3 regions of the Trichococcus shcherbakoviae genome follow, and region 3 is predicted to be linked to each of the others. Evidence: predicted binding sites of a transcription regulator. Region 3 holds the regulator's gene; each other region holds the start of a gene.
What was found. Region 3 encodes LexA, which represses DNA repair genes until DNA is damaged. Its sites were predicted from a motif close to CNAACANNTGTTNG; they were not measured.
Positions count from the first base shown of each region.

Region 1: a site for LexA is predicted at 8,048-8,061, ahead of ACKPBX_RS07225 (Y-family DNA polymerase). Genes of this name have one in related genera too.
Region 2: a site for LexA is predicted at 7,021-7,034, ahead of uvrB (excinuclease ABC subunit UvrB). Genes of this name have one in related genera too.

Region 1 is NZ_OY762653.1:1,502,579-1,513,409, reverse strand. Features, by position in the region: gene ACKPBX_RS07280 (ATP-dependent Clp protease ATP-binding subunit) at 1-1,151, shown strand, start outside; gene ACKPBX_RS07275 (hypothetical protein) at 1,252-1,587, shown strand; gene ACKPBX_RS07270 (helix-turn-helix domain-containing protein) at 1,639-2,538, opposite strand; gene ACKPBX_RS07265 (MFS transporter) at 2,744-3,952, shown strand; gene tadA (tRNA adenosine(34) deaminase TadA) at 3,974-4,489, shown strand; RNA gene ffs (signal recognition particle sRNA small type) at 4,531-4,617, shown strand; gene ACKPBX_RS07250 (DUF1905 domain-containing protein) at 4,737-5,033, shown strand; gene ACKPBX_RS07245 (hypothetical protein) at 5,041-5,202, opposite strand; gene ACKPBX_RS07240 (general stress protein) at 5,334-5,705, opposite strand; gene ACKPBX_RS07235 (general stress protein) at 5,770-6,114, opposite strand; gene ACKPBX_RS07230 (hypothetical protein) at 6,237-6,659, opposite strand; gene ACKPBX_RS07225 (Y-family DNA polymerase) at 6,628-8,013, opposite strand; gene ACKPBX_RS07220 (hypothetical protein) at 9,454-9,666, opposite strand; gene ACKPBX_RS07215 (hypothetical protein) at 9,730-9,978, opposite strand; gene ACKPBX_RS07210 (helix-turn-helix domain-containing protein) at 10,006-10,275, opposite strand; gene ACKPBX_RS07205 (hypothetical protein) at 10,658-10,831, opposite strand, start outside.
Region 2 is NZ_OY762653.1:2,752,226-2,763,056, forward strand. Features, by position in the region: gene ACKPBX_RS13030 (YlbG family protein) at 1-259, shown strand, start outside; gene rsmD (16S rRNA (guanine(966)-N(2))-methyltransferase RsmD) at 304-870, shown strand; gene coaD (pantetheine-phosphate adenylyltransferase) at 875-1,390, shown strand; gene ACKPBX_RS13045 (helix-hairpin-helix domain-containing protein) at 1,541-2,233, shown strand; gene ACKPBX_RS13050 (ComE operon protein 2) at 2,294-2,803, shown strand; gene ACKPBX_RS13055 (DNA internalization-related competence protein ComEC/Rec2) at 2,824-5,139, shown strand; gene holA (DNA polymerase III subunit delta) at 5,163-6,197, shown strand; gene rpsT (30S ribosomal protein S20) at 6,564-6,818, opposite strand; gene uvrB (excinuclease ABC subunit UvrB) at 7,081-9,072, shown strand; gene rpsO (30S ribosomal protein S15) at 9,211-9,480, shown strand; gene pnp (polyribonucleotide nucleotidyltransferase) at 9,704-10,831, shown strand, end outside.
Region 3 is NZ_OY762653.1:243,048-253,878, forward strand. Features, by position in the region: gene ACKPBX_RS01020 (lysophospholipid acyltransferase family protein) at 35-652, shown strand; gene ACKPBX_RS01025 (ABC transporter ATP-binding protein) at 749-2,524, opposite strand; gene ACKPBX_RS01030 (ABC transporter ATP-binding protein) at 2,521-4,275, opposite strand; gene ACKPBX_RS01035 (YneF family protein) at 4,362-4,592, opposite strand; gene lexA (transcriptional repressor LexA) at 4,835-5,458, shown strand; gene ACKPBX_RS01045 (adenine phosphoribosyltransferase) at 5,545-6,057, opposite strand; gene recJ (single-stranded-DNA-specific exonuclease RecJ) at 6,074-8,404, opposite strand; gene ACKPBX_RS01055 (lipopolysaccharide assembly protein LapA domain-containing protein) at 8,546-8,956, opposite strand; gene rnz (ribonuclease Z) at 9,075-10,004, opposite strand; gene ACKPBX_RS01065 (acyltransferase family protein) at 10,007-10,831, opposite strand, start outside.

The DNA.
Region 1 (10,831 bases), 1.3 Mb from region 3:
CTGCCCGCATCCGCAAACGCGAAATGACGAAGAAGCAGAAATTCCAAAAAATGGTGGAACAACAAGCCCAAACAATCACGCACTACGATCTGAAAGTGACCGAAAACGACGTAGCCGAAGTGGTGGCTTTGTGGACCGGGATTCCGGTCAACCAGATGGAGCAGAAGGAAAGCGACCGTTTGATGAGGCTGGAAAAAGTGCTGCACGAACGCGTCATCGGCCAATCTGAGGCGGTAAGTGCAGTGGCCCGCGCAATCAGACGTGCACGTTCCGGATTGAAAGACCCAAATCGCCCAATCGGCTCGTTCCTATTCTTGGGTCCTACCGGTGTCGGCAAGACTGAGCTGGTGAAAACACTGGCTGAAGCGATGTTCGGGACAGAGGATGCCTTGGTTCGTTTGGACATGTCCGAATACATGGAAAAATACAGCACAAGTCGTCTGATCGGCTCCCCTCCCGGCTATGTCGGTTATGATGAAGGCGGCCAGTTGACGGAAAAAATCAGACAGAAACCCTACTCGGTCATTCTTCTCGACGAGATTGAAAAAGCCCATCCGGATGTCTTTAATATCCTCCTGCAAGTGCTCGATGACGGTCATTTGACAGATTCCAAAGGACGGAAGGTTGATTTCCGCAACACGATCTTGATCATGACTTCCAACTTGGGTGCAACGGCTTTGCGTGATGAAAAATCGGTCGGATTCGCGGCGAAAGATCTCAAGCATGATTATAAAGCGATGGAGAAACGCATCCGCGAAGAGCTGAAGAACAGCTTCCGTCCGGAGTTCCTGAACCGTATCGACGAAACAATCGTCTTCCACTCCTTGGAGAAAGACGAGTTGCATGAAATCGTCAAATTGATGGCGAACGGCATCGTGAAACGCTTGAAAGATCTCGATATCCATGTGCGCATCACGCCTGCAGCCATCGATGTCATCGCAAAAGCCGGTTTCGATCCGGAATACGGCGCACGTCCGATCAGACGCGCGATTCAAAAAGAGATCGAAGACAAGTTGAGTGAAGAAATGCTGAGCGGCTTGATCAAATTCGGCGATACCGTTACGATTGGTGCCCAAAAAGGCAGCATCCGGATCTCAGTGAAGCCCGCCAAGGCAGAAAATAAAGACAAAAAAGTGCCGGTAAATTCTTAAGAGCAGCAGGTCTTCAGTTGGGAGACAGTGTTATTGTTCGGTTATCGCTTCCGTTTGTGCTAAAATATAGTTACGGAAGTTAGAGGAGGGAACTAATAAAATGAAGAATTCTAAAAAGGCATTGTTGATCGGTTTGGGTGCTACAGCAGCGATTGCGGCAATTGCGGCGGCCTTGGCATACGAGGAAGAAGCAGTGGACAAGATCGGCTCCTATTTGAACCGTCAACGCATGAAGAACTTCGTGAAGGACCATCTGAAAGGCAGCCAAAAATTTTTGCGGGCAATCGAGGATTTGACGGATGATGAGATCGACGGCTTCTTGCGTGTGGTGGACAGAGCAGGCGATTGGAAAGAATCAGCAATGGACCTATTCTCTGATTTAAAGGACAAAGCTGGCGATGTAAAAGACAACGTAGGCGACAAGTTTCATAGATAAGAATTGAATAAGACTGCAGGAATAGGGTATAGCCCCATTTCTGCAGTCTTTTTAGTTGGTATGAGGAGCTGTTACTGCAGCGATGGCGAGGTAAGCCAAGGCCAGGTCGTCCATGCTCTTCAAGGCCAAGCCGGTCGCATTAAAAAAGCGATCGATCCGGTACTGAAGGGTGTTGCGGTGCAGATAAAGGTCGGCTGCCGCTTTCGACAGGTTTCCTTGGTTCTGCCACATGGCTGTGATCAGTTCGTGTGTGCCGTCGATGGAACCGATCGTGGCCTGCAAGGCTTGCAGCACCGGATTTTGGGTTCCTGCTTCCGAAATGAAATAAGGAAGCGCGATGGCGGCAAGCGTTATGATCTTGCTGCCTTTGGCGAGCGTTCGGCTGGCCGCGAATATTTTCCTTTCCTCCTCGAAAAGGAGCGGCAGGCGGGCGTCGACAGGCCAGCGTTGGCCCAGATACAACTCGGTCCGCAAGCTGAAGTCGTCATCCAGAATATCAAGCACCGCCGCCAATTCCTCATCGATGCAGTAGGGTTCCGGGCTGTCGAGAATGAAGACACCGCTTTTGCCGTTCAAAAAGAAGCATTCGCGGACAAGCGGCAATGTCTGGCTGAAGGCATCGATCCACAGTGTCTGATCGAAAGACCCGGCGTCCTCTTCCCGGTACGAGAGTCTGAATTGGAGCAGTTGGGTCTGCGCCAGTCCGATCGGAATTTCGGTCGTCTGGCCTAACAGAAACTGGGCCCAAGGATTCTTCGGGATGTCGGATGTCGTCGGGGCCTCATTGAGCAGCAACTGCTTCAAAAGAGCTTTTTCGCGTCCGCTCAGCGTGTGTTCAGGTATATGCAGCCATTTGTTCTGGAAAGGCAGCGTGAAGTAAGCGGGCCCGAGACTGGCCGCGGTCGTTATCTTGGCTTCAGGGAATAATTGTTGGAGTTCGTTCTGATTCAAACTGTCACCTCATTTATGGGCTGGTTGTTTTGGCTTTGAAAGGCTTTTCATTCATTTTATCATTATTATCATTAATTTGCTAAAAAAATATGAAAATATGCTATGATTAAGCAAGGATTGATTTTCAACATAGACATAATGCCTGATTATCTTTTTTACGCTAAAATAGTAATGGCTTCATATAGACAGGGAGGAAATATAAAGGATGTTCAGTTTGCTTTTGGCAATCATTTATTTTGCGTTTATCAGTTTGGGTCTGCCGGATGCGTTGTTGGGTTCTGCTTGGCCGACGATGTACCGTGAATTCAGCGTGCCGGTTTCTTATGCAGGAGGCATTGCGATGATTATCGCGGCAGGAACCATAGTTTCAAGTTTACAAAGTGATCGCCTTACCCGCAGGTTCGGGACAGGGAAAGTGACCGCAATCAGTGTGGCCTTGACGGCAACTGCTTTATTCGGTTTTTCAATGAGTCATTCCTTTTGGATGCTTTGTTTGTGGGCCATCCCGTACGGACTCGGTGCAGGTGGAGTGGACGCGTCATTGAACAATTACGTCGCTTTGCATTATTCCAGCAGGCATATGAGCTGGCTGCACTGCATGTGGGGAGTCGGAGCCTCGCTGGGGCCGTACGTGTTGACATACGCTTTGAACGGTGGAAATCGTTGGAATATGGGCTACAATTATATCGCGTTTATTCAAGTCGCTTTGACAGCCATGCTCTTATTCAGCTTGCCGCACTGGGAAAAGAAGCGTGCTCCTCTTTCGCAAGGAGAAAACAGGGAGCAGGGATTGAATGGGAAGGCTCTTTCTTTGCAGCAGATCATCAGAATTCCTGGAGCGAAGGAGATCATGATCACATTCTTCTGCTACTGTGCGTTAGAGCAGACGGCAGCACTTTGGGCAAGTAGCTACCTTGTCCTGCACAGAGGCTTGTCCGCAGAAACGGCTGCTGGTTTTGCGAGTCTGTTCTTTATCGGGATTACTGTCGGGCGGGCCATCAGTGGTTTTCTGACCATGCGGTTCAATGATGCCTCCATGATCCGTTTGGGGCAAGTTTTGATAGTGGCAGGTGTATTGGCCTTGATGCTGCCATTCGGTGAAATGACTGCGCTTCTGGGGCTTATGTTGGTTGGTCTGGGTTGTGCGCCTATTTATCCGTGCATCATCCATTCCACACCTGATTTATTCGGTGCGGATCGATCTCAAGCGATCATTGGTGTGCAGATGGCAGCGGCTTATGTGGGGATTTTGGTGATGCCGCCCGTATTCGGTTTGATTGCTGACCATATCACTGTTTCGCTATTCCCCATTTATCTCGGCGTTATCTTATTTGTTATGATCATGATGCACGAGGCCTTACTTAAGAAAAAACAAGCAAGCGAAGTTTTGCTTAACGTGATTGAAGAACCATAATAAGGGACGAGGTTGTGGAAGATGGATGAGTTGAAGGAAGAGTATATGCGGGAAGCCATCAAGGAGGCGGAAAAAGCTGCGGCCATAGGGGAAGTGCCGATCGGAGCGGTGATCGTCTGGAAGGGTGAAATCATCGGGCGCGGGCACAATGAACGCGAAGTGACGAATGATGCGACGACGCATGCGGAAATGACTGCGATCCGGCAGGCCAATGCGTTCAAACAAAATTGGCGGCTTGAGGAAGCGGAGCTCTATGTGACGCTGGAGCCATGCCCGATGTGCTGTGGTGCCATCCTGTTGTCACGAATCAAGAAAGTCTATTACGGCGCATCCGACCTGAAAGGCGGGACGGCGGGCACTTTGATGAACCTGCTTCAGGATGAACGCTTCAACCATCAGAGCGAGGTGGAACGCGGTGTACTGGAGGAAGAATGCCGGACGCTGCTGCAGGATTTTTTCCGGGCGCTGCGCAAAGAACGCAAGGAAAACAGCCGCAAGCATCTCCGCGAACATATGCAGGAAGAAAATAAAGGCTAGCTTTTTCTTTTTGGCTATGGTATGATAAGAAATGCCGAAAGGCCTTATGGCAATGGCGATCTTATGAATTGAGTCAGATCCGGAAGGAAGCAGCTATAAGTAGGTATCGCCATGTGCTGTAAGTTATTATAACTTATACAAAGAAGCAGGAAAAACCGTCCAACGGTTCTCCTGCTTCTTTTTTGAATCGAATCATTTCGAAATTTCATTCAATATTCACCGCTGATAATGGAAGGGGAAAAAGACTTTGGAAGAGAAAATAGTGGATAACAAAGAAGTTGAACTCAAATATGTATCCGGCAAAGGTGCTTGGACCTATCATATTGAAGTTCCGGACACAAAACAAATCAATGGACCGTGGGGAAGCATCAAAGTCAAGGGAACCATCGACGGCTATGACTTTGGGGTGATGAACCTGATGCCGCTGCGGGATAAAAATGCAATCATGTCCGTCAATGCCAAAATCCGTAATTCAATCGGCAAGGGTGGCGGGGATGCGGTAGTGGTGACAATGTGGCTGTTGGATGCTGAGGAGCATATGTAGTAGGCTATCAGTTCCTGTTGCGGTAATTTTTGATCAGGCTTCGTATTGCTGGAAAGGCTATTGCGGCAATGACTATGGAAATCACGATATCGTGCGTCAACAAGGTAATGCCCAGCATGATTAAAGAAGCTGCGAAAAGGGTATAGACATTCACTTTTTCTGCATCCATTTGTTTCCTCCTGCATCCAGATTTTGAATAGGAAATAGATTTTATTGTTTAGTTCAATTTTATCATAGCATGCAAAAAGGTCCAGGATACTTAAAACACGTATCCTGGGCCTTTTCGTTATCCCGTAGTTTTTAATTCTCGCTTACGATGATCAAAATATTCCCTTCCTCCAATTCGGAGAAGTAGCCCTGCATTTTGCGCTCCTGCTCTTCTTCCTGTTCCGGTGACAACTGCGGATAAGGATGCTGAGGGGAGGGCTCGTAAAGGGCCTCCTCATCGAAGGACGGGTAGAGCGGGGCGAGATCCTTCCAGCCGGAATTCTCATCGTGTCCTGTTTCGCTGATGACTTCAATACCTGTTTTTTTAGCCAACCGCTCTTTTTTATCCGGTGAGTTGGTCACCAACAGGAGATCGGTTTCATTGTGTCCTTTCTCGAGCAAGCCTTTGACGGCTGTTTCCACAGCTTCGACGGTTGCGTACGAACCTGCCACAAATTTTGACATATCACATCAGTCCTTTCATTTTTCATGGTTTACAGAGCTGCTTGATGAGTCGAGCAGAAAACTGTTATTCGTCTGCTTCCTTCGTAATGATGACGATGCTGCCGCTTTCAATGGCAGCGATGCGGTCCGCAATAAAATCCATGCCTTTGGGGAAAGTCCCGGTCTTTTTTTGGAAATATTCGTATTGCTTTAGGTTGAACAGATTGTTGACCTTTTCCAGCAACGAATGGCTGGAGAAAATCGCACTGTCCGCACCGCGAAGGTCCCAATTCTCCAAGATGGCTTCTTGGCTTGCATTGTTCGTCACCAAGGTGATCTGCTCTTTCGTATAGCCTTTTTTATGCAGTTCCTCTACAGCCCTTTTACACTCTTCAATGGAATGGACGCTGGTCTGGATGGTATAAGTCATGATAATGTCCTCCTTCTCAAGAGAAAAGAAAGCGTTCTCTTTTGATTTGAGTATAAGCCTTTGCATCAAAAAAGACAACAATCGCACTGTCAATGCTGTTCGCGTGCCGCTTCCCTTTTGGATCAGTATTGATTTTGTTTGAACACCGCCACTTTTGACCATTTATCCTGGTATAGAATATGCACATTGCGGATGCGGTCGAGCGGAACCCATGCTTCGCCGATCAGGATTTCATCCTCTCCGCAATAGCCTTTAAAAAAGCCTTCAATGGACTCTGTTTGGCGCCCGAAGCGATCCTTTTGGTTCAGTTGGATCGATACCCGGCGATTTTTTTTCAAGGCTACCGCCAAGGTTTCATCGATTTCGGTAGGGCTCAGTTGAGGGAGGATCGGGATGTCCTTCATGGCCTCCGCTTTTCCTGCAGAGATGGACTTTACAAGTTCATCCATCGCGTAGGCCGTTACCCACTTGATCATGCCGCGGTCATGGTAGTCGTTGTAGTCCTCAAAAACCTTATCCGTCCTTTTTCTTGGTTCTTTCAGCATTTTCCTCACCTTCCTCCAATCCGGACATGCCGCCCGCGTGTCCGCCCACCAACGAGCTGCGCGCGATCGCACGGCCGCCTTCCAATAGGCTGACTGCCCGCACCAGTGAGCGGAATCCGTATTTTTTGCGGATCGAATCGACGATCAGATCCTTCTTTTGCTCGTTTACTTGTTCATCAGGCTCCTGAAACAGGTCCAGCTGCAGAAAATCCGTGTAGATCAGATTTCCGGCACCTACGCCGACGTTCCGGATCGACTGGTCTTTGTAATGCTGGTCAAAAATCATCAGGATATGGGCCACTAGTTCACTCGAGGCGTTGGTGGGCGGGATTTTCAGCTGCTGATGGAATCCGGTCCTGCCCAGCTGATCGATGTAGTTGATGCTGTAGCCGATGCTCAGACTCACAAGCTGGGTCTTGGCTCCGGATTTTCGCAGGCGCGTCGCCACCTGGTCGGCCATTTCAATCAGGACGATCTCGATTTCGGAGCGCACCACATAATCCTTGTTGAGCACCTGTGAATTGCCGATGGATTTTGAGCTGACTTTGACTTTTTCCCCCAGAAAGCTGCGGTCGATCCCCCAACTGTGAGCATACAGCTGCGCGCCGATGACGCCGAGCTTGCTCTTCAAATAATAGTAATTGGTGTGCGCCAAGTCATGGATCGAGGAGATGCCCAACTGGTTGAGCCGCAGCTGGGTCCGTTTGCCGATGCCCCAAAAATCGGTCATGTCCGGGATCTTCCAGACGGTATCGGGGATATCCGGATAACGCCATTCAGCGATCATATCCGGCTGATGCTTGGCCGCGTTATCGAGCGCCAACTTAGCCAGCAGCGGGTTATCGCCGATGCCGATTGTTGTGTAGATGCCGGTCGTCTGCAATACGTCAGCCTGGATGAGTTTGGCCATTTCGTAAGCCGAGTTTTTCCCGAAAAGTTTCTGGGCACCGGTGATATCGACAAAACTCTCGTCGATCGAATAGACGTGATGGTTGGCTTCGTCCGCGTACTTCTTGTAGATAGTGTTGATTTCGGTATTTTTCTGCATGTACAACCGCATCTGCGGCGCCGCAATCACCAGTCCCGGCGGATAGGGGAAGGGCAAGTCCCTGGCCCGGCTGATGTTCGAGATCCCGTAAGCCTTCTTGGCGGCCGGGGAGGAAGCCAAGATCAATCCGCTGCCGCGCTCTTTCGGGTCGGCTGAGGGATAGCTCATGACAACCAACTTTGTTTCGAGCGGATGCAGCCCGCGCCGCACGCATTCCACGCTCGCATAGAAGGATTTGCAGTCGATGCAAAGGATATCGCGACTGGGTTCCTTCGCATAATCAAAAATCAATTCCGTTTCATACATAAAAATCGTCTCCAATCTCTATGTCCCTATTATACGAACGTGTGTTTGGTTTTGTAAAGCGAACAGTGAAAAATATTTTTGGGAAATGATAAAAGAAATATGAAAAAACAGGGAAGCTCCCCAAAAAGGAAGTTTCCCTGTTATATATGTTAAAAATGCTGAACCATGATCTGCACAATCCAACTCATGCATATAAGTGCAAAAACGCTTATACCACAAAACATACTGATCCGGTTATTTTGTTTGATTGCCCCCCATGTCATAGCCGCGCTACTTAATATCAGAAGTAGATGGACTTTATTTGAGAAAGGCAATGGTTGGCGAGGTATTACCACGAAATATAGAAGGAAGAGAAGGAATGCTGCCGTATACATAAACAAGTAGATTTTTTTCATGGCCTCTCCTTTATCTACTGAATCAGAGCGTTTGAGCATAAAGCATAAACAAATTCAACACATACGAAACATAAGCAAGACTGAACAGTGACATAAAAATACTATCAATTATCTTTGCTGAAAGTGTCTTACTGGAGTCTACCCTGTGATCGTCAAGATTACTATTTAAAACGAGAGCGGGGATGAGGAGGTACAGGATACTATCAAAGTTAAATTCTTTGGGCAGGAAGGAAAAATCATCCGAAAAAAAACTGAGGATGATAGAACTAAGAAAAAGAATGATAAAGAAAACCTTTAATGAGAAATTTGTATTTTTCATTTGTACCCTCCGTCAGTCTTGTAAGTGTTATGGGGAAATCATCTAAAATATTCCGATGATTAAATAAAGAGCAAGAAGCAAAATTACCGCATAATCGAGTATTTTTTGTAAATAATTTCCTGAGTTGTTTTTGAATGTCCGTATCAAAAAGAATAAAATTATTGTAGCAACCCAAATGTATCCACCTCTGGATGTATAAGAAGGATATGATTGGGATGAAAGAAAATATTGCACGAAGCCTAACGTCATGAAGAGAATAAACATCAGCTTTGAGAAATTTACGAATTTAATTTGCATGAATGGATCACCTTTCTATCTAAAATCAGACTTCGTATTTTTGCAAACCATCGTCTCTGAGCGCTAGAAATATTCTTTATTTTGATATTGAGAATGCCTGTCATAGTTATCCTCACTTTACTTTTCTTTTTTAGACGAGGTTGCTATAGAAACGACTTTAAGGAAAACAATCAGCAGGAAACCACCCAGGAAAAAGGCTGTATAAAACTTAGTTTCGCCATACTCAAAAATGAGTTGGGAAGAAAATAATGCAGCTACAATGCAGTAAATGAATATGACAAGAAGGTACTTATTCTTTTTGAGATAGTCTATGGCACCATGACTCCGTTGTTTTCGGGGGAATTGCATAATCTGATTTCCTCTCAAAAAAAATTTAAATAAGGCGTTACATTTCAAAAATACCAAGTGGCAATTGAGTTGATTACTGATTTATTCATCGCTATCGAATGAATGCAGCAATGTCACAAGGCCTTCGCTTATTCCCCAAACTGCGATTAAAGAAAAAATGCACTTCATGATGTAAATGGACAGATAGAAACCCTCAGAATAGTTCTCTTCGCCCATTGTATGAATCATTAGGATCGGCAACAAACCAATCACAATACTTTTTACTGTGGTAATGATAAAAATTGCAATTCTCACGGGATGTCCTCCTATTACCAAATAAGGAACAAGCGAAATTTTTTATTGTTTCCGCTTTCCTTACTAATCTATTTTATGTTTTTCATCTTCTGCAACGTAGTCAGATTTTTCTTTTGGTTTAAGATTATTTCGTTCACGTCTAACTCTTAACAACGCAAGCAACGTTAAAAATGATGCAGTATAGAATCCAGAACCAATGAAATCCCCATTAATAATATATTCTGCAGCAATTCCTATCAGACTTGCTATAGACAAACTTATTAGGACATTGAGATACGGATGGTTCTGACAAAATTGCTTATAAGAATTCATGATGTTTAAACCTCTATCTCTCTATTTTTAAGAAGTTATTAGCACAACGTCTATAAAATTAATCTTCACTAGAAATTTCTTCCTCTTTATCACTTCCTTCTCTCCTTTCAACAAAGTATCGAGGGACATATCATAAAATTTGCTGAGTAAAATGATGGTGCTGAGGTCAGGGATATTTTTCCCGTTTTCCCAATTGGAAACAGCTTGTCTGCTGACGAATAAATGATCGGCTATTTGTTGTTGGGTGAATTTACCATCAATCCGCAGCTGCTTCAATTTTTCATTCAAATTATTCATATCACAATGTGCTCCTCGTATTCAGTGTAGTAGAAAAAAAGAAATAGTATAGCAAGCGGTCCTTGCATCCATGGAAAAACAAGATATTTGTTACAATAGTATCACAAAAAATATATAAATAATAATATGTTTATATGATGAGCTTGCTTCTGGTCCATGAGTCCATTTTTCCGGACTAAACCGTCAGCTATGCAAAAAAGAGCAAAAGTCTGTCATTTTATCATAGACTTTTCGCTCTTTTTCGCCGTTTGAGTCATAGGGCTCTCAACAGAATTTTTCCTTTAATAATAGCTAATCAGAATACTGATAAGTCTTAGTCTATCTATTCCTTCAAATGCCTGTACAGTATTTTCATCCAGAAAATCAGAAGGGAGCTCAAAAGTCAGGAAGTAAAAAATAGAATAGTAGAGTGAATCAGTGCCAGTCCTAGTATGATGGCTGCGGCAAAAGAAAGGAGAGTCCATCCCCGATTTTTACCTTTCTTACTTTCTTCAATACCGATTGTGATTACTAGCAAACCCGCACAGAACATACTGAGATTCTGGTAGGCAAAATT
Region 2 (10,831 bases), 420 kb from region 3:
CAAAAATTTGAAAAGATACGGCTATATCCATTATGTTTCCAACAGAATGAAGTATGTCTTATTGTACGTCGACCAAGAAGAGGCACAGGCTACAGCAGAAAAATTGAACAGTCTGCATTTTGTCAGGAAAGTGGAATTGTCGCATCGTCCTGAAATCGACATGACCCTGAAGAATGCTCTTCCTGACAGGAAAGATCGCAGTAATCCTGAATCGGAATACAACGTATCCGCTTTTGAAACGAAGACATATTCTTTTTAGAATGTATATCGAAATAAAAAATATTTGTTTGTAGGTGAGGACAGATGCGAGTTATCGCAGGAGAATACAAAGGACGCAGATTGAAAAGCGTTCCTGGCAGCAATACACGCCCAACGACGGACAAGGTCAAAGAGTCCTTGTTCAATATCATCGGTCCGTTCTTTGATGGCGGAATCAGCTTGGATATGTTTGCAGGCAGCGGTGGCTTATCAATCGAAGCGGTTTCCCGCGGGATAGACAGAGCGGTGTTGTTCGAAAAGAACCGAAAAGCGCTTGATACGATCAAGGAAAACATCGCGGTCACAAAGGAAGCGGAGAAATTCACTATTTATGCAGGGGATGCGCGAAAAAATCTGCGTGTCTTTGCCTCGGAAAATCCGAATACGCAATTTTCTTTGGTCTTCCTTGATCCGCCGTATGCTGAAGAAAAGACAGTGGCTGACATCACTGAAATGATCGCTTTGCAGTTAGTCAACGAAGAAACCGTATTTGTTTGTGAAATGGCAAAGGAGAACACGTTGCCTGAACAGATCGGCCCTTACGGAAAATGGAAGCGTGCCGTTTATGGGACCATCGCTATCGAAATGTTCGACTACTATCAGGAAGGGTGATTCCATGGGGAAAACAGCACTATTTGCAGGGAGTTTTGACCCTTTGACAAACGGGCACATCGATACGATCTCCCGTGCAGCCATTGTTTTCGACGAAATCGTCGTTGCGGTGTCGACCAATACATCCAAGCAATCATTATTTGACGGTGAGCAACGGATTCAGTTGGTTGCCGAAGCTTTGCGTGACTTTCCGAAGGTCCGGGTCATCCGCCATACCGGTGGGCTTACAATCGAAATGGCAAGGGATGTCGGTGCCTGTGCGCTTTTGCGCGGGGTGCGAAACGTAAAGGACTTCGAGTATGAACACAGCATTGCCTCGATGAATAAGCTGCAGGCTCCCGATCTTGAGACGGTGATTCTCTTGTCTTCGGAAAACTATCGTTACCTCAGTTCCAGCCTAATCAAGGAAGTCGCGATGTTCGGCGGGGATGTATCCACCTTGGTGCCGGCCAACATCAACGCCGCTATCCTTCAGAAATTCAAGGATAGCGCGTTCAAGGGGAAAAAAATATCGGAATGAATCGAGCATGTGCATAAGGTTGGGAGAGGAGCCGCTGGTTCTTGTCCCGACCTTTTTATTTTGATGACCAGGTGGATAATTTTTTCGAATGGCTGAATGTTTCTGTGCCTTTTTGCGTATGTTTTCAGTGGATGCGAAAGGAGGGATAGTTTGGATGCTATTCGGGAATGGCTTGCTGGGCATAAACGGGAAGTGATCAGATTTGCTGTTTTGTTTATGTTTCTCGCGGTATGTCTCTTTGGCTTGGGCAGATTGATATCCGGCAATACGGCAGAAACCGACACCGAGTCACTGCAGTTGGATGAAACTTATCTGGCGGCAAGCTCTGTTGAGTCTGATCAGACGCCAGTGCAGCCGCAAGAGTCGGGGCCGGCCCAGGAAATCATCATTGTCGACATCAAGGGGGCCGTAAAAAATCCGGGTGTATACCAAGCTGAGGCTGATATGCGCGTCATTGACATAATTGATTTGGCGGGTGGCTTGAGTGAAACGGCTGATGCCGACACAGTGAATCTGTCCCAGCGCGTGACGGATCAGATGGTGATCTATATTCCTGCAGTCGGGGAAGCAGCCGAGCGGCCGATTGCGGTGCCGGAAAACAACCTGACCGAACAAGAAATCGGAAACGAGGAGGCCGGAACCGAGAAAGTGGACATCAATACGGCAGACGCGGTATTGCTGCAGACATTGAATGGGATAGGTGGAAAAAAAGCTGCGCTCATCATCGCGTACCGTGAGGAGAACGGCTCTTTCCAGACGATCGAGGAAATAATGGAAGTTTCAGGAATCGGTGAAAAAACCTTCGAGGGGTTTAAAAATCTAATCACGGTCGGAGCAAAATAAAATTGAATCAAGGGAGCGGCTCTTGTATACTTAATTTTATATATGGATGGAGGTTACTGCATGGAAAGAATTCCTTGGAATCAATATTTTATGGCACAAAGCGTGCTGCTCTCGCTGAGGAGCACTTGTAAACGCTTGGAGGTAGGGGCAACAATCGTCAGAGACAAACGCATCATAGCCGGAGGATACAACGGAAGTGTTTCCGGCGATGTCCACTGCATCGATGAGGGCTGCTATGTCGTGAACGGGCACTGTGTCCGCACTATCCACGCGGAAATGAATGCGATCCTGCAGTGCGCCAAATTCGGCGCTCAGACACAGGATGCGGAAATATATGTGACACATTTCCCTTGCCTGCAATGCACAAAAATGATTCTGCAGGCCGGCATCAAGAAAATCTACTATTTGGAAGACTACCATAATGACTCCTACGCCGTCCATCTTTTGGATACAATGGACATTCCGTATGAACAAGTTCCCCTCGATCCGGATTATTTTTCTCAATTACTGAAACGAAAAGAACAACCAGATGATGACTCTGCTGCTTGTTGCGGTCATCATGACGACTGACCATTAAAGGTTATCTGCTTTTGCCTGCCTTGCTCGTCTTCCCGTTGACCATTCTTGGTTTTGACGGAACCAACGTTTTCGCATGGGTACTGCTGTTTGCCATTTTTGCGCGCCTTTTCTTTATGCAATCTAAGCTTCTGAACTTCATTGCTGCTGCGGTAGTGACCGCAAGCCTTTTGAGCTTGCTGGTCCACCAGTGGTCAAGTGCATCTGCGTTCTCTGCTCAGGAAGCGGAAGGAATCAGAACAGCTGCGCTGCAGTTGGATCCGAACGACATGCGGATCAACGGCAATCTGTTGACAGGGGAAGCCCTGCTGCAATCGGAAGGCAAGGAAGAAACCGTTTATTTCTACTACACGATCGGAACGGAAGAAGAAAAGTTCAACTGGGAACAACAGCGATTTCCCCAACGGGTCGTGGCCACAGTCCAGTTGGAGAAGCCGGAAGCTGAGAGGAATCTGCATCAATTTGATTTTGAAGATTATCTGAATGCGAAAAGCGTCCATTGGGTCGTTACTGTCGAAGCGATACAGTCCCTAAGTGAGGATCGTTCTTTCTGGTCCTGGCCAAGCAGCATCAGGAGATCCATCATTTTGATGCTGGAAAAATTGCCTGCTGTCCAGACGACCGACTATATTCAAACCATGTTATTCAATCAGTCGCATACTATTGCGGGTGATACCTTGGATGCCTATCGCGGGATCGGTTTATTGCATCTTTTTTCGATTTCCGGCATGCATATCCAGTTGCTGCTGTCTCAGATGCGCTATATCCTTTTGCGGATGAAAGTCAGCCATGAGACTACAAATAAGCTGCTGGTCGTTTTTTTGATCGCTTATGGTGTGTTGACCGGGTGGGGAATCGGTGTCTTCCGAGCTATCTGCACGCATTTTATCCTTTTGATGGGAAAAATCACCGGCCATCGGATTGAAGCGAAAGATGCCTTCGCGCTTACGGTGATGGTTGCTGTTTTTTATAATCCGCTGCTGATTTATTCGGCAAGTTTTCAATTGAGCTATCTTTTGGCGGGAGTATTGTATTTCGTTGCTCCGGTGAGTGCGGAATGGAAACTGAATGGGCTGTTGAAGGATATCTGTTTGACGGCGCTGATGACGATGGTTTCTTTTCCTGTTGTCGCCTATCATTTTTTTGAGGTTTCCTGGCTTGGAATCTTTGTGAATGTGATCTTTTCCTTCTTCTTTTCCTGGCTGCTTTTTCCGCTGTTTTGGTTGTTGTTCTTCGCGGTGCTTTTTTTTCCGGAAGCCCCGTTTCTGGGGGTGCTTTGCGCCGTTTCCGACAACTTGCTCACCCTGTTGGAAACCTTCGCTGGAGCAGCTGCGGATTTGGATTTTGCGTCACTCGTCACAGGGAGACCGCCTGCCTTTTATTTTGCGCTGGTCTGGATCGCCTTGGTGTTGCTCTTGCTGAGCGTTGAAAAGGCACAAAGGGATATCCGTGTGCTCTGTTTCCTGATGGCTGCTGTCGGACTGTTTTCCTTCGCCCACCAGCTGACGGCTTCCGGAAAAGTCGTCATGCTTGATGTGGGGCAGGGGGATGCCATTCTGATCATAACGCCCTTTCATCGTAGTGCCGTGCTGATTGACACGGGAGGCGTGATCACTTTTGAAAGGGAAGCTTGGCAAGTCCGGGAAACAGCGACCACCGCCGGCGAAAAGCTTGTGTCGATAATAAAAGCGGAAGGCGTGAAAAAATTGGACAGGGTCTTTCTGACACATGCCGATCAGGATCATGTCGGTTCGTTGCGGGAACTAGCCGAAGGGTTGCCGATCGATGCGGTTTATTTCCCTAAAGGAGCGGAGGGGAATGCGGCTTTCGCCGCAGTGCTCCTTGAACTGCAAAGCCAGCATCAAGTGGGTCTCTTCCCTTTATTGGGCAAGGTCGATCTAGAGATTGATGCCGATTTTGTTTTTCACATCCTGGCACCTTTAGCGCCGGGTGAAGGCGGAAATGAGGATTCATTGGTCATCCAAACCAGCATAGGCGGTTTGGATTGGTTGTTCACAGGCGATCTCGGAGAAGAAGGTGAAGAGGTGCTGATGCGGACTTATCCTGATCTGAAGACCGATGTCCTGAAAATAGGTCATCACGGCAGCGCAACATCCAGTTCGGAAGGTTTCTTGGATCATGTCCAACCTGAATTGGCCTTGATATCGGCTGGAAAACAGAACCGGTATGGACATCCGGATGCGCAAATACTGGAACGTCTGGAATTGCGGAATATCCCTATATTTCGTACGGATCGACAGGGCGCTATCCACTTTTTGTATGGGTCAGAAGAAACAGAATGGCGAACCATTTTGGAGAACAAAAAATAAAAATGATGAATGGTGGTCCAAACGTGAATTATACAACGGAGATGTCCAAAATAAAAAAAGGTCAGCTTCAGGCGGTCTATTTATTTTTGGGCAAAGAAGATTTTTTTATAGAAGAAGCGAAGCAGCTGTTGCTGCGTACGGTGGTTGACGAAGCCGACAAGGATTTGAATGTCGGCATATTCAATATGGATGGGACGTTGGTGGATCGGGCTCTTGAAGATGCGGAGTCGCTGCCTTTTTTTGGGGAAAGACGTTTGGTCATCATCGAAAACCCGCTGTTTTTGACGGCCGAAAAACCCAAAAATGGGCTGGAGCATGATCTTGGTTGGCTGGAGAGTTATCTCGAGAACCCTTCGCCCTCAACAATTCTGGCTATTTTTGCGCCTTACGAAAAATTGGACAGCAGAAAAAAAATATCGAAACTCTTGGCTAAGAAGGCCGTCACTGTGGATGTTTCTCCTTTAGCGGAAAAAGAAGCCCGCAAATTTTTGGGGGATATGATAAAAAATGAAGGCTATCAGATGGACCGCGACGTACTCGAGTTATTTTACGAGCGGATCGAAAATCAGCTGTCCCGGGGAATGAGAGAGTTGCCTAAGCTGTTTCTCGCCGGATCTGAAGACAAGAAACTCACAAAACAGATGGTGATCGACTTGATCCCGCGAAATCTGGAACAAAATATTTTTGAATTGGTGACGCAGGTTCTGAACAAGAACACGTATCTGGCCATCCAGATTTACCGGGATCTGTTGCTCCAAAAAGAGGAACCGATCAAAATCAACGCCATCCTTTTAGGGCAATTCCGGCTCTTGCTGCAAGTGAAGCTACTCTCAAAAAATGGGTATCAACAAACCGACATCACCAAAGTATTGAAGATCCATCCTTATCGTGTCAAACTTGCTTTCCAACAAGTGAGGAACCTTTCCGAAAAGGTCTTGGCGGATGCTTTTCAGGGATTGGTCGAGACGGAATACAACATGAAGACAGGGCAGGGGCTGAAGGACATACAATTTGAGCTGTTTCTGATCCGCTACGCAAACGCAATGCCCAAACAGTGAAACGATCAGAAAAGCGGAACGGGTTCGCTCAGGCCTGAAAGAAATTTAGGAAATCGTGCCATGCAACGTTCCCTACGGTCACCTTGTACTGGGACTCTAAGGGATGAATCCCTAAGACTCCCATGCAACTGAGCATCGTAGAGCGCAATAGGTACGATTTATCTAATTTCCGAAGGGCTTACCCGTGAAGCTGGACATCATTTTGGATGCGTGAAATAAGTTGCAAATCAGTTTAACACCTGCGGTGATACGCTTCTTAGTTTGATAAGTTATACAAATTACTTTACATACGAAAAAGGCCGAAGACAGACCAGTTGAACTGGTCTGTCTTCGGCCTTACGTTTTGAAGTCTCTTAAATCAAAAAATTATTTTGCTAATTTTTTAGTTAAACGAGAAATGTCGCGAGACGCTTTGTTTTGATGAATTAAGTTTTTAGAAGCTGCTGAATCGATAGATTTAACTGCTGCCTTTAATAATTCTTCGCTATTTTCAGCGCCTTCTGCTACTGCAGCTTCAAATTTCTTGATAGCTGAACGCATAGCACTCTTTTGAGCGTTGTTTTTTAGGTTAGCTTTTTCGCTAGTGCGAACACGTTTGATTGCTGAATCGATATTTGGCATTGGGTTCACCCCTCTTTCCTTATTTCTATAACTATTAGGCTGTTTTGCCAACATGCCATATTATACATAATTTTCGAGGGTTGTGCAATAAAAAATGAAAGAGATTCCCTTTTTAATCACTGCTGCCCGGAATTCCGGGATGCTTTATTTGAAATTGTTGGGTCAAAATCGTGTAAGGCCATGCCAAAAGCTCCAAAGTGTACGAAAGTATGTTTGGGTGGTAAAATAGTTTTAAAAGTAAGTGAAGAGGTGAATCATCCAGATGAAAGATCAATTTGAATTAGTTTCTCCATACCAGCCAAGTGGTGATCAGCCGGAAGCCATCAAAGAGCTCGTCGACGGCTTGAATCTGGGAAGACGGGCGCAGACCTTGTTGGGCGCGACCGGGACCGGCAAGACTTTCACGGTAGCAAACGTCATCCAGCAAGTAAACAAGCCGACGCTTGTCATTGCACACAACAAAACGTTGGCTGGGCAATTGTATGGCGAATTGAAGGAATTTTTCCCGAACAATGCCGTCGAATATTTTGTGAGTTACTATGACTATTATCAACCCGAAGCGTATGTTCCCTCCAGTGACACTTATATAGAGAAAGAATCCAGCGTAAATGATGAAATCGACAAACTGCGTCATTCCGCAACCAGTTCCTTGCTGGAAAGGCGTGACGTTATTGTTGTGGCTTCCGTATCCTGCATCTATGGTCTGGTGAATCCCTTGGACTATAAAGAGCATACCTTATCTTTGCGGCAAGGGATGGAGATGGAGCGGAATGAACTGCTGCGCAGGTTGGTGGAAATGCAGTTTGAACGCAATGATATCGATTTTAGGCGCGGTTCTTTCCGTGTGCGCGGGGATGTGGTCGAAATTTTTCTGGCATCCCGCGACAACGAGGCGATCCGTGTCGAATTTTTTGGGGATGAAATCGATCGGATCAGGGAAGTCGATGTGTTGACCGGAGAAATCAAGAACGACGTCGAACATTTCCCCATTTTTCCGGCCACTCACTTCGTGGCTAATGAAGAAAAGACTTTGCATGCAGTCGATATGATCCGGGCAGAATTGAAGGATCGCCTCAAAGTGCTGCGTGAAGAAAACAAACTGCTGGAAGCCCAACGCTTGGAACAGCGCACCAACTACGACATGGAAATGTTGATGGAAATGGGATACTGCAACGGAATCGAAAACTATTCCAGGCACATGGATGGACGCGCTCCTGGAGAGCCACCATACACGCTGCTTGATTTTTTCCCGGATGATTATTTGACAGTCATCGACGAGTCGCACATCACGATGTCGCAAATACGCGGCATGTACAACGGAGACCGTTCACGGAAAGAACAGCTGGTGGCATACGGCTTCCGTCTGCCGAGCACCTTGGATAATCGCCCGTTGATGTTGAAGGAATTCGAGGAACGGGTCAACCAGATCCTTTATATTTCAGCGACACCGGGACCATACGAATATGAACAAAGCCCTTATGTTTCCCAACAGATCATCCGTCCGACCGGCTTGTTGGATCCGATTGTGGAAGTGCGTCCGATCAAAGGCCAGATCGATGATCTGATCAGTGAAATCAATTTGCGCGTCGAACGCAATGAACGGGTATTCATCACTACGCTGACGAAGAAGATGTCGGAAGATTTGACCGATTATCTGAAGGAAGTTGGCATCAAAGTCAATTATCTGCACAGTGAAATCAAAACGATGGAGCGCGCGGAAATCATCCGCAAGCTCAGATTGGGAGAATTTGATGTATTGATCGGCATCAATCTTTTGCGGGAGGGGTTGGATGTTCCCGAGGTTTCCCTTGTTGCCATCTTGGATGCCGACAAAGAAGGCTTCCTGAGGAGCGAACGCTCGCTTGTCCAGACGATCGGCCGGGCTGCCCGCAATGAGAACGGGAAAGTCATCATGTATGCAGACCGCATAACAGATTCCATGGAGCGGGCCATAAATGAAACGAACAGGCGACGTGCGACGCAGGAAGCCTACAACATTAAGCATGGCATCACGCCGAAAACGATCATCAAAGAAGTCCGTGACCGCATCAGCATCTCGCACACGCCAGAAGATGCAGAAGGGGATGTCAGCATTTTGAGCGTCTATAAGGCGATGACGATGGAACAACGCCGCGAAGCGCTCGATCAACTGGATAGGGAAATGAGGGAAGCCGCCAAAGCCCTCAATTTTGAAAAAGCGGCAGAAATCCGTGACATGGTATTGGAGCTGAAAGCCGAATACAAAGGTTTATAAAAAAGTGATTTTCACTTGCAATCGGTAAGGAATTACGTTAAACTGTTCCATGTATTATATATACGACCTTCAACTTGGTTAAACGAATCACCAACGTTTTACTCAGTTAAAGGTAACTTTATGAAAGAGGTGAAAAAAATGGCAATTTCAAAAGAACTTAAAAATGAAATCATCAAAGAATACGCTATTCACGAAGGAGATACTGGATCCCCTGAAGTGCAAATCGCAGTTCTTACATATGAAATCAACCACTTGAACGAGCACGCACGCGTTCATAAAAAAGACCACCATTCTTACCGTGGCTTAATGAAAAAAGTTGGACACCGTCGTAATTTGTTGGCTTACTTGCGTAACAAAGACGTTCCCCGCTACCGTGAACTAATCCAAAAATTAGGCTTACGTCGTTAATTTCGTGGCTAAGATATATGAAGCGAGATTCCACTGTGAATCTCGCTTATTTTTTGGGATTTTTCGGACAATGAGTGCAAAAATGCTGAGCAATCAGCTATAATGGAATGAGGCTCCCGCTCTACAGACCGCTACTATACAAATGTGAGCTTATAGTCATCAGTAGGTTGACATTTGTTTAGTAGTTGGTAGATGGGAAGCATCGCAAAAGGAGAATGATAACATGTCAGAAAAAAAAGTGTTCCAAATGGACTGGGCAGGTCGTTTGCTGCAAGTCGAAATCGGCCAATTGGCTAAGCAAGCCAATGGTGCGGTATTGGTGAGATACGGAGATACCGTTGTGCTGACGGCTGCTGTAGGTTCAAGAGAACCAAAAGATACCGATTTCTTCCCATTGACTGTGAACTATGAAGAAAAAATGTATTCAGTCGGTAAAATACCTGGAGGATTCATCAAGCGTGAAGGCCGCCCAAGTGAAAATGCAACGTTGACGGCGCGTTTGATCGACCGTCCGATCCGCCCGATGTTCCCTGAAGGATTCCGTAACGAAGTACAGATCACAAACGTTGTCATGTCAGTTGAACAGGATTGCGCGCCTGAAATGGCTGCTATGTTCGGTTCCTCGTTGGCATTGGCGATTTCCGACATTCCGTTCTACGGACCGATCGCTGGAGTCAATGTAGGCCGCGTGGATGGCGAATATGTATTGAATCCTACCGCTCCACAGAATGAAGCATCCGATATCGAATTGACCGTTGCTGGTTCAAGAATTGCCATCAACATGGTTGAGAGCAGTGCTGCAATGGTTAATGAAGAAGATATGCTTGGAGCATTGATGTTCGGCCACAAAGCGATCCAAGAATTATGCGATTTCCAAGATAAAATTGTAGCTGAAGTCGGCAAGGAAAAAATGACAGTCAAACTTTTATCTTTGAATCCTGAACTTGTAGCCGAAGTTACCGCTGCTTATGGCGAAAAAATGACGGCAGCGATCATGACAGAAGAGAAATTGGCTCGTGAAGCCGCTATTGAAGATGTGAAAGCTGAAGCAATCGTGTTCTTCAACGAAAAGTATCTGGATGACGCCAACTTTGCAAAAATCTCCAAAGAAGTCCGCCAAATCGTGGAAGACATGGAAAAAGACGAAGTGCGCCGTTTGATCACAGTCGATAAAATCCGTCCTGATGGCCGTAAAATCGACGAGATTCGTTCGTTGGCTTCAGAAGTCGGTTTATTGCCGCGCGTGCACGGTTCCGGCTTGTTCACGCGTGGACAGACGCAAGCGTTGTCCACTTGTACATTGGCTCCGCTGGGCGAACATCAGATCATCGATGGCCTGGGTCTGGTAGAC
Region 3 (10,831 bases):
GATTAGCATAATGCCAAAGAAAAGGAGCCCTGTCATGTTTTTTAAAACAGTCGTCATCATTGTGAGATTTCTGTTCCGTATCCTGAACGGGAAGACTGAAATCCAAAATAAAGAGTATATTCCGAAAGACACAGTTTTCATCATTGCAGCACCACACAGAAGTCTGCTGGATCCTATTTTCATTTCGTTCGGCGTGTATCCGCACGTATTTTCATCAATGGCAAAGAAAGAGCTCTTCAAGGGGAAATTCACGAATTGGCTGCTCACACACCTGAACGCATTCCCTGTCAATCGCGAAAATCCGGGTCCGAGCGCCCTGAAGCAACCTGTTTCGATCCTGAAGGAAGGCAAAACCAGTCTGCTGATCTTCCCGACCGGATCGAGACATTCCGCAGAAATCAAAGGCGGTACTTCATCAATCGCCAAGTTGGCCAACGTACCGATCCTCCCGGTTGTCTATCAGGGTCCACTCACATTCAAGGACCTCCTGAAGCGCAAAAAAGCGACAGTCCGCTTCGGCCAGCCCATATATCTACCAAAGGAAAAGCGGATTTCCAGAGATGAACTGGCTGCCTATGACGAACTGCTAGGAACCACTTTCCGCCAATTGGATCAAGAGATCGATCCGAATTTCGTCTACGTAGCAAAATAAAACGCCTGACATACGTTTTCGGGTCAAAAGACAATCAAAAAAACAGCGCCGGAATATTTCCCCGGCGCTGTTTTTTTGTTGTTGTTTAACACGCGCTCAATCGTTCATCGACTGAAGCATGTACATGTCATAATAGGTTCCCCGTTTGGCTATCAGCTCTTCATGTGTGCCTCTTTCGATGACACGGCCTTTGTCCAGCACCAGGATCAGATGGGCATCGCGAATAGTGGACAGCCTGTGCGCGATCGCAATCGTCGTTCGGCCTTCACGCATCTTCCGCATGCTTTCTTGGATCAGGAGTTCCGTTTCAGTGTCGATATTGGCTGTCGCCTCGTCGAGGATGAGAACTTTCGGATCCCGCAAAATGGTTCGGGCAAACGAAATCAATTGTCTCTCACCGCTTGAATAACTGGCTCCGCGTTCGATCACTTTTGCATGATAGCCTCCCGGCAGCGACTCGATGAATGAATCGGCATGCACAAATGCAGCGGCTCCTTCGACATCGCGGTCGGTATAATCCTTGCTCATCAAACGGATATTGTGCGAGATGTCGCCGTAGAATAGGAAGGAGTCCTGCAGGACCAAGCCTATTTTTGAGCGGATCTCATCGATTGGATACGTCTTGATTGATTTCCCATCAATCAGAATATCGCCTTTCTCAAAATCGTAAAAACGCAGCAAGACATTGATGATCGAACTTTTACCGCTGCCTGTATGTCCTACCAGCGCGACCGTTTCGCCCGGATTCGCTGTAAAGCTGATGTCCTTAAGCACATCCTGTTTGCCGTCATAAGAGAAGGAAACGTTTTTGAATTCGATCCTGCCTTGGATGATTTCCAATTCCGAATCTTCGGGTTGGCTTGGCGCCAATTCGGTATTATCCAATACGCTCAGTACCCGCGAACTGGAGACGATGCCGTCCTGCAGGGCGCTGAGGTTATCCATCATCATCCCCATCGGACGGAAGAAATTTTGGATGTAGGTAGTGAACGCATAGATGACTCCCAGCTCCACGACGCCATTTAACGTCTGATAGCCAAACAGCCAAAGGACGATCGCCAACGCAATTGCCTGCAACAAATTGACGATCGGCATCAACATCAAGGCGTTCATCTGGACCATCGCTACGCGGCCTTTGCTGTAGTCGTCATTGATCGCATCAAATTCCGCGCGCAGACGTTTTTCTTGGCGGAACTGCTGGATGATTGCCATACCGGAAATCGATTCATTCAATTTCGTGTTCAGTTGGCTCAGCCTTTCGCGCATCGTGCGGTAAACGCGCGTGCTGTACTTTTGATAATACCAAATCAGACCGGCCATGATCGGGACAAAAACGATGAACAAAAGGGAAATCTGCTTATTCAATGTCCACATAGCGATGAACACTGTGATGATGCTGAAGATCCCCTCTGCCAAGGCCAAAAATACATTCCAGAATTCCTTGATGGTTTCTGTGTCATTTGTGACGCGCGAAACGATCGATCCGGCCGGCGTCGTGTCATAGTAGCGCATCCCCAATTGATTGATCTTACGGAAAACGGCATTGCGGATATTCTCAACGGTTTGTTCAGACGCCATGCTGAAAATATAACGCTGCAGATACGTGACCAACATCTTCAGCAGGACGACTCCTACATAAACCAACGCAAATAGCACACTGATGTTGGTCGTGACATTGCCGACAGCCAGATAATCATCCATATAAATTTGGATGATGCGCGGTGCAACAACATTGACCAACGACAACGCGATACTGAAAAGTAAAGCGAACAAAAATTTATAGCGGAAAGGATGGGCAAATCGGAAGATGCGTTTGATTACCCGGAGTTGTTCCTTCACTGGAATTGTCTTAGACCATACTGATCCACTCATGCTTCATCCGCCCCTTCCAATTTGGTTTCGAGTTGTTGTTTTTCGTACATCCTGCGGTACCAACCGTCCTGTTCCATCAACTCATAATGCGTCCCGCGTTCGACAATGCGCCCTTCATCAAGGACGATGATCTCATTCGCATGCATCACGCTGCTGATTCGATGGGCGGCAATGATTGTTGTCTGCTCGGCTCGCTTTTCCTTAAGCCCCGTCAGGATCGCTTCCTCTGTCTTCGCGTCCACCGCGGATAAGGAATCATCCAGGATGAGCAGTTCCGGTTCAGTCACCAAAGCCCGCGCGATCGCTATCCGCTGTTTTTGTCCACCGGATAAGGAAACGCCCCTTTCACCGACCAACGTATCATAGCCATCTGGAAAACCGAGGATATCTTGATGGATGGCAGTCAAGAGCGCTGCCTCCTCTACCTTTTGCTGGCTGATGGATGGATCAGCGAAACGGATGTTTTCCCTGACGTCAGAAGAGAACAGGAAGTTGTCTTGGGGAACGTAACCGATTCCGCTCAGCAATGCATCCAATGAATAATCACGGATATCGATCCCGTTGTAGTTGATGCTGCCGGCATATTGGTCATACTCACGCAACAGCAGACGGAAAATCGTACTTTTGCCCGATCCGGTTCTGCCGACGATCCCTAACGTTTGTCCCCGCTCCAAATGAAAGTTGACATCCTTGAGGCTGATTTCTCCGCTGTTCGGGTAACCGAACGAGGCTACCTGGAAATCCAAATCGCCTGTAACCGGCGTCCGGATAGCATCCTTCTGCTCCTGGATCGTTGATTTTTCCTTCAGAAGATCATCGATCCTGCTGTAACTGGCACTGCCTCGTTCCAGCACATTGAATAATCTGCCCACTGCCAACATCGGCCATGCCATCATTCCGATATAACTGATGAACGAAACCAGCTGACCGATACTGATGCTGCCCTCCACGACAAAACGGCCACCAAAGATGATCGTCAATGCAAAAGAAAGCCCCAAAATAAGTTGGATCGCCGGATCAAACAAGGCATCGACCAAGTAGACAGCTTTATTTTTCGCGACGACATCCTTCGTCATAGCCTCGAAATCATGGATATCCTCTTCTTCTTCGCCGAATGTCTTGATGACCTTCACGCCGGATACACTCTCCTGCGTTTTGTCATTCAGATTAGAGAAAGCAGCTTGGGCCTTGCGGAAACGCTTGTGCATCTTCTGTCCGAGAATCCTCGACACCAGCGTCAAAGCCGGCAGCGGAATCATGGCGATGAGCGTCAAACGCCAATCGATCAAGAAGAACATTGTGAAAAGCGTGATCCCGCCTGAAGAAATCGAATCCGCCAATGTCAGGATGCCTGCGCCTGCGACCATCCTGATCGCATTCAAGTCATTCGTCGCATGCGCCATCAGATCGCCGGTCCTGTATTTCTGGAAAAAGACAGCGTCCATTTCGGTGAAATGCTTGAACAATCGTGAACGAAGTATCTTTTCCAACTCTGCCGAAGTGCCCCATATCTTCATCCGCCAAATATAACGGAAAAGGTACTGCAGGATGCCCGCAATCAATATGATTGCCGACCACTTCCACAAAGAAGCCATCGTTAAGGTCCCTGAGGCAATTTCATCGATGATTATTCCGACAACGCGCGGCGAAACGACCTGAAGAATAGCCACAATGATCAGGAAAAAGACGCCCACAAAATAAGATTTCCATTCTTGACGGAAAAACCAACTCAATTTTTTGAAAATACTCACGTATATTACTCCCTTCTTACCTGTATCCGGACAAAATAAAAATGTGGAACCGTAGAGATCCACATTTTGTATATTATTTCATTAGTCTATTTCTTTTTCTTTGTTGATTGTGCTTTCATAGAAGCCATGATCTGTTTTACTTTTCTTTCGGATGGTTTTTGACCCATCTGCATCATCATAGAGCGCAACATTTCTTCATTGATCGGTGGATTTTCTTCAAAATATTTTACCATATAACGTCTTGCAAGGAAAAATCCGCCAACCGCGCCTATTACTATTCCTAAAATGACCATCATTACCCATGCTGTTGTTGACACGTATTCATCCCCCTTTCCAAAGCATTCATTCGTTAATTGTACTAAAGATTATGAGAAAAAGAAATAGCAATCACGCATAAATTTAGCGATTTTTCGAAAACGCTTCAGCTGTTGCCGGTTTCGGGAGAATTTTGAGCATATTCTTGCGTAATCCCCAAGAATATGCGAACATCTGTTTGATTTTTTGGATGATTAATGGTATCCTAAACTTATAAAATTAGGATTACGGAGATGATGATCTCATGGTTAAAAATAAAGATTCACGCCAAATTGAAGTGCTTCAATACATTTATGAAGAAGTCCAAGAAAAAGGCTATCCGCCGACCGTTAGGGAAATTGGGAATGCAGTAAAACTGTCCTCAACATCCACAGTGCATGGCCACCTGTCGCGGCTTGAAAAAAATGGCTTCATCCAACGCGACCCTACAAAACCACGTGCGATCGAACTGACCCAAGCAGGTCTGGACAAACTCGGGATCATGTCGGATAAAATGCCGTTGTTGGGTACCGTCACAGCTGGAGCTCCCATCTTGGCTGTCGAAGAAGCAACCGATTATTTCCCGGTTCCGCCGGATCTGAAATCCGCTTCCGGAAGTTTGTTTATGCTGAAGATCCGCGGAGAAAGCATGATCGACGCAGGCATATTCGATGGCGACTCAGTCATCATCAGAAAACAAGCCACGGCTGAAAACGGCGATATCGTCATAGCCATGACGGACGATGATGAAGCGACCTGCAAACGATTCTACAAAGAAAACAACTACTATCGTCTGCAACCAGAAAATGCGAGCATGGATCCGATCATCCTGGATTCCGTCATCATTCTGGGGAAAGTAGTCGGTCTGTACCGGAACCACATTATTTAACGGATAGTCCCCGATTGTTGCAAAAAGGCTGCCAACTACTGGCAGCCTTTTTGCGCGTCTATTCATTTTCGGATTGTTTGTTGTTCTTAGTATTCCATCAGCGTGAAGATGTCATACCCTTGGATCAGGTCACGGCCCTTTAAATCCAACAACTCGATCAGGAATGCCAAACCGACGACTTCTCCGCCTAATTTTTCCACCAATTCGATGGTTGCGGCTGTAGTGCCGCCAGTTGCCAACAAGTCATCGCAAACCAGCACTTTATCTCCAGGAAGGATGGCATCTTGATGCAATTGCAGCGTTGCTTTTCCGTATTCTAGTCCGTAGGAAACTTCCACCGTTTCGCGCGGCAATTTGCCTTTTTTGCGGGCCATTGCGAATCCGCAGCCTAATTCCACAGCGACTGGGCAACCGACCATGAAACCACGCGCTTCAGGTCCGACTACTTTATCGACATTCAAATCTTGGGCATATTTCACGATCTCTTTGATTGAATAGCGGTAAGCTTCTCCGTTCGCCATCAAGGGTGAAATATCGCGGAAAATGATGCCTTGTTCCGGGAAATCTTTGACATCAGCAATATATTGTTTCAAATCCATTTTGTGTTCCTCCTAATTATTGTACCATCATCTGTTCATTCAACCATTTCGTCAACTGCGAAAACGGGCTGTAGATGAATACCTTCTCAGCTTCCATTTTCTGCAGGCGATCTTTGTATACTTGAGTGTCGTTCAAAGCCCTTTTGACAGGGTTTTTGACCTCATTGATGAAACCATTGTCTATTGTAACAAATCCCGCCTCCAAAAACACTTGAATCATAAAAATGGCAAGATTTTTTTTGATTTTTAAGTATTCTGCCAAGGCATCTAACCGATTTCTCACATCGATATCCTTATGTGAACGGATATATTGGTAAAACTTTGCAAACTGGTCTTTCGGAGGGATTCCATCAGCATAAACGCTGTTCGATTCATGAGAGACGACATACACATTTTCGAACTTATTGCTCTTCAAAAGATCAGCCAGCAAATTCATCTTCAAAGGACACTCGAAAAGCACCAGGTTGCTGGCGCTGACATCCTGCAAGGCGTCCGCTGTATTGTCAGTGAGCAACGCGGCGTTCGAACTGTTCGGGATGCGCTCATAAAATTGTTTCATGATGCCGGAAGTCGAAAACAGATACAAGGCATCTTCCACAGCCAATACCGAATCGTGGATGACGGAACTCCTTTTGTCGAAAAACTGGACATGTTTGTTTTTGATGTCCTTCAGCTGCAGTTGCGGTTTCGCGCTATCCCGCCAAACGTTGATCGAAAGCTCCCCGATGAGGGAAACGACATCCGCTTCGTTCAAGTGGTTGCTGATGCTCCCCTTGTTGAAGCCGATCACGTCCAGAAAGAGGTTTTTGTCCTTGAGTTTGAACTTCAGATGCTTGTTGTCGGCACCAATCTGTCTGATGTCCGTCAAAGGTACATTTTGGAAGCCGAATATAGGCTTTGGATTATCGGTCCCATAAGGTTTAAGCAATTCCAATTCCTTCAAAAACGGCAGCGTGACATCGGCAAGCGGCAGTATGGCATCTATGTAAATGGATTCGCCCAACACGATCGCATCGTGATAATCAGCCGCGTAGCTGTTTATCTTTTCAGTGAAGGCGGACAAATCGGCAGCGGGAAGGCTCATGCCTGCTGCCATTTTATGCCCTCCGAACTTCGCGAGAAGGTCCTTTGAATCGGTCAACGCACTGTAGATATCCAACGCTTCCGTGCTGCGTGCCGACCCTTTCGCGATGCCGGTTTTTTCGTTGATGCGGAATAAGATTGCCGGGCGTCCGAATTCTTCGACCAACTTGCTTGCCACGATCCCAAGAACGCCCTCGTGCCAATTCTTGCTCCCCAACACGACAACATCCGGCATGCTTTCATTCTTTGCCAGTTCGGCGCTGGCTTCTTCATGGATGGATTGGACAATCCCCTGTCTCTCGACATTCTTTTCCTGTATGTAAGCAACCAGTTCAGCTATTTTTACTTCGTCGAAAGACAGCATCAGTTCAGCTCCCGGGCCCGCATCTTCCAACCGACCGACAGCATTCAATCGCGGACCGATGATGAAACCGATGCTTTCCTCGTCCAAATTAGCCGCGTCTATTCCCGCGGCTTCCATCAATGCAGCCAACCCGAGCCGCTGCGTTTGTTTCATGACTTGCAGTCCATGTTTTACGATCCAACGGTTTTCGCCTGTCAAACTGACCAGATCCGCAACGGTACCGATAGCGGCTAGATCAAGCGATTCGTAAGGCATTTCGCCCAGAAGAGCCGCCGCAATTTTCAAGGCTACGCCAGCTCCAGAAAGATCCGGGAAAGGATAGGATCCGGCAGGATGTTTCGGGTGGATGATGGCATATGCATCAGGCAAGTCATCGGGCAATTCGTGATGGTCGGAAATAATGACATCCACGCCCATTTTTTTTGCCATCGCTATCGGCTCGTGGCCGGAAACCCCGTTATCGCAAGTCAGGATCAACTGCGCTCCGTTCTCGATCAATTTCTTGAATGCCGTCGCATTTGGGCCATAACCGTCCGTGAAGCGGTTCGGCAAATAATAGCCGACATTGCCGCCCAAGACTTCGATCGTCTCCACAAGAATGCTGGTGCTTGTGATGCCATCCGCATCATAATCCCCATAGACGACGATTTCTTCTCCAGCTTCAATAGCTTCAGTCAAGCGATGTACCGCTTTATCCATATCGTGCAGCAGATACGGATCATGGAATTCCATTTCGGCCCCATCAATGAAAGCTTTGATCTGTTCTTTTGTTTCTAAACCTCGCTGCATGCAAAGCATGACGAATTTTTCTGATAACCCAGTAGCTTGACTGATTTCCTTGCTTACAGAGTCATCAATTTCTGATTTGTGTAATTTCCAATTCATCTTTGAAGATAACAACTTATCGACTCCTAACTATATAAACTATACAGGCGCACCGAGGCTCCCACTAATCCAAAAAAGACTAGAAGCTGAACTCGTTCTAGTCTTTTCTTTTGAACTGGAAGTGGCCGATCAGGTTAGATCTGCCACTTTTTTTCTTCAAATACTGCTTGGCTGATTCGGGTTTGCCCCTGTAAACTTCTTGATCAATTCTTCTTCAAGCGAATTGATTTTGCTGTCTTTCTGAGTCAATTCCGTCCGCAGTTCGGCGAGTTGTTGTTCATACCCGACTTTCGTCGCATCGACTGCTTTTTGGATTTCTTTCCCTTTTGTGTCGATTTCAGCGCGCATTTGTTTAAATTCTTTGTTCTTCTTAGTTGCACTGCCTGTCGCAACCAACAAGGTGATGAGCGATCCCATCAGGAGAGAAACCAGAATGACGATGATAAGAGGTCCATCCACAACAGCGAAACCAAAATTGACTGGCACAGAATCGACATTGAAAACGGCAAACAACACAATGATGATGATCAAAATAATGCCCGCTACTAATCTCCACTGATTTTTCATTATAATCGCCCCACTCATTTTGATATTTCCCACTCTTATTATCATCTTTTTGCTGCTGCGTAGTCAACTTGAAGCACTTATCCCCGAAAGGATTCTCTAGTGAGCAAGCTGCCGGCGATCATTTCGTCAGCGCTATTTCGAATTCATCATAATCGTTGACGAGTTTCGTGTCAGAAAAGACTTTGCGGGCATCCCGCTGCAACTGATGCGCATTGCCGTTGAGGTAACGCGCGCTGATGTGGGTCAAATAAAGTTGGTTCACGTTTGCTTCTTTGGCCACGTTGGCTGCATCGATGCAGGTCGAATGGAAATAATCCGACGCAATCGCTTGGTCTTCCTTCCCGAAGGTGCTCTCGTGGACCAGCACATCGGCATTTTTTGCCAAAACGACAGTATTTTTGGTTCTTCTTGTGTCGCCCAAAATCGTTACGACACGTCCTTTAGTTGTTTTTCCGATAAAATCCAGCCCATTGATGGTTCTCCCGTCAGGCAAAACAACGGTCTCCCCATTTTTAAGCTTTCCGTAGAGAGGTCCCGCGGGAACATTCATTTCTTTTAGCTTATCGGCCTGCAATTCGCCTGGATAGTCGGCCTCTTCGACACGGTACCCGTAGGAAACGATGCCGTGATTCAGTTTTGCGCAACTCACGCGGAATTGCTCGTCTTCAAACACTACGCCATCTTCAGTTATTTCATGAAAGAAGATCGGATAGCGCAGGTGGGACTGGGATATGCGCAGACTGGTCAGCACAAATTCCTTGATTCCCACAGGGCCATAGATGTTCAAAGGCGTATTTCCGCCTTGGAAAGCCCTGCTGCTCAAGAACCCGGGCAAGCCGAATATATGATCCCCATGCAGATGGGTGATGAAGATTTTTTCGACTTTTCTGGGCCGGATCGTTGTTTTTAGCACACGTTGCTGTGTCCCCTCCCCGCAGTCAAAAAGCCAGATGGCATTGCGTTCATCCAGCAATTTCAATGCAATGCTGGAAAGATTTCTGCTGGTGGAAGGAACACCCGCTCCGGTGCCTAAAAATTGAATTTTCATAATCAGTTGCTCCCATTTTCATCATTTAATTCTTGATAGATTTCCTCTGCCACAAAAAGGGCTAATTGTTGCGCACCGATCGGATTCGGATGGACCTGATCCTCCAGAAGCCACTCGTCGTGTCCGCTGCTGAAGGCATTCCAATCCAAAATATGGACATTGGAATGGTTGCTTTCGGCAAGCGCCAACTGCTCGTTCACGCTGTCCTTCCAGATTCGCGGTACATTCGTCGTGAGGAAAAACAGATTTCGGGATGTCCCGATTTCCGTTATGAAAGTTTCCATTTGCGTCTGAGTGAAAGTCCCGTTGGAACCCAGAAAGACCACGACTGTGTCATGCAACTGCTCACGTTTTTCCAAGTCAGCAATCACCTCAGTGGTTTGGTAAAGCTGTCTGCTGACTGCACCTTCGACAACTGCCCGTCCGAAAATCGTAACCAGCTGATCCGCGACGGAGAGCAATACGGAATCGCCTATGAAGGTAATATCTGCGCCGTGAGCAAACAAAACGGTCTCTCGTTCGAGCCCTTCGATATTATTGATGGCCCTGCTGCGGGTGGAATCGTCGCGATTCATCGCTTCCATCTTGCTTTGGCTGGCAGCGATTTGCTCGCGCAGTTCCTGCACAGAGGCATTTTCGCCGGAGCGTGCTTGGACAAATCCCGTCAGCGCGGTCAACAACAGGCAGAACCCGACGAATGGTGCAAGATTTCCTGAAAAATGCCTGGTTGAACCTTCGGACCCTGAAGCCTTTATTCGGGCAATCGTATCGGCTGGTCGCCAAAACTGCACGGGCGTCATCTTCCAACGCTTCTTTTCGAATATTTG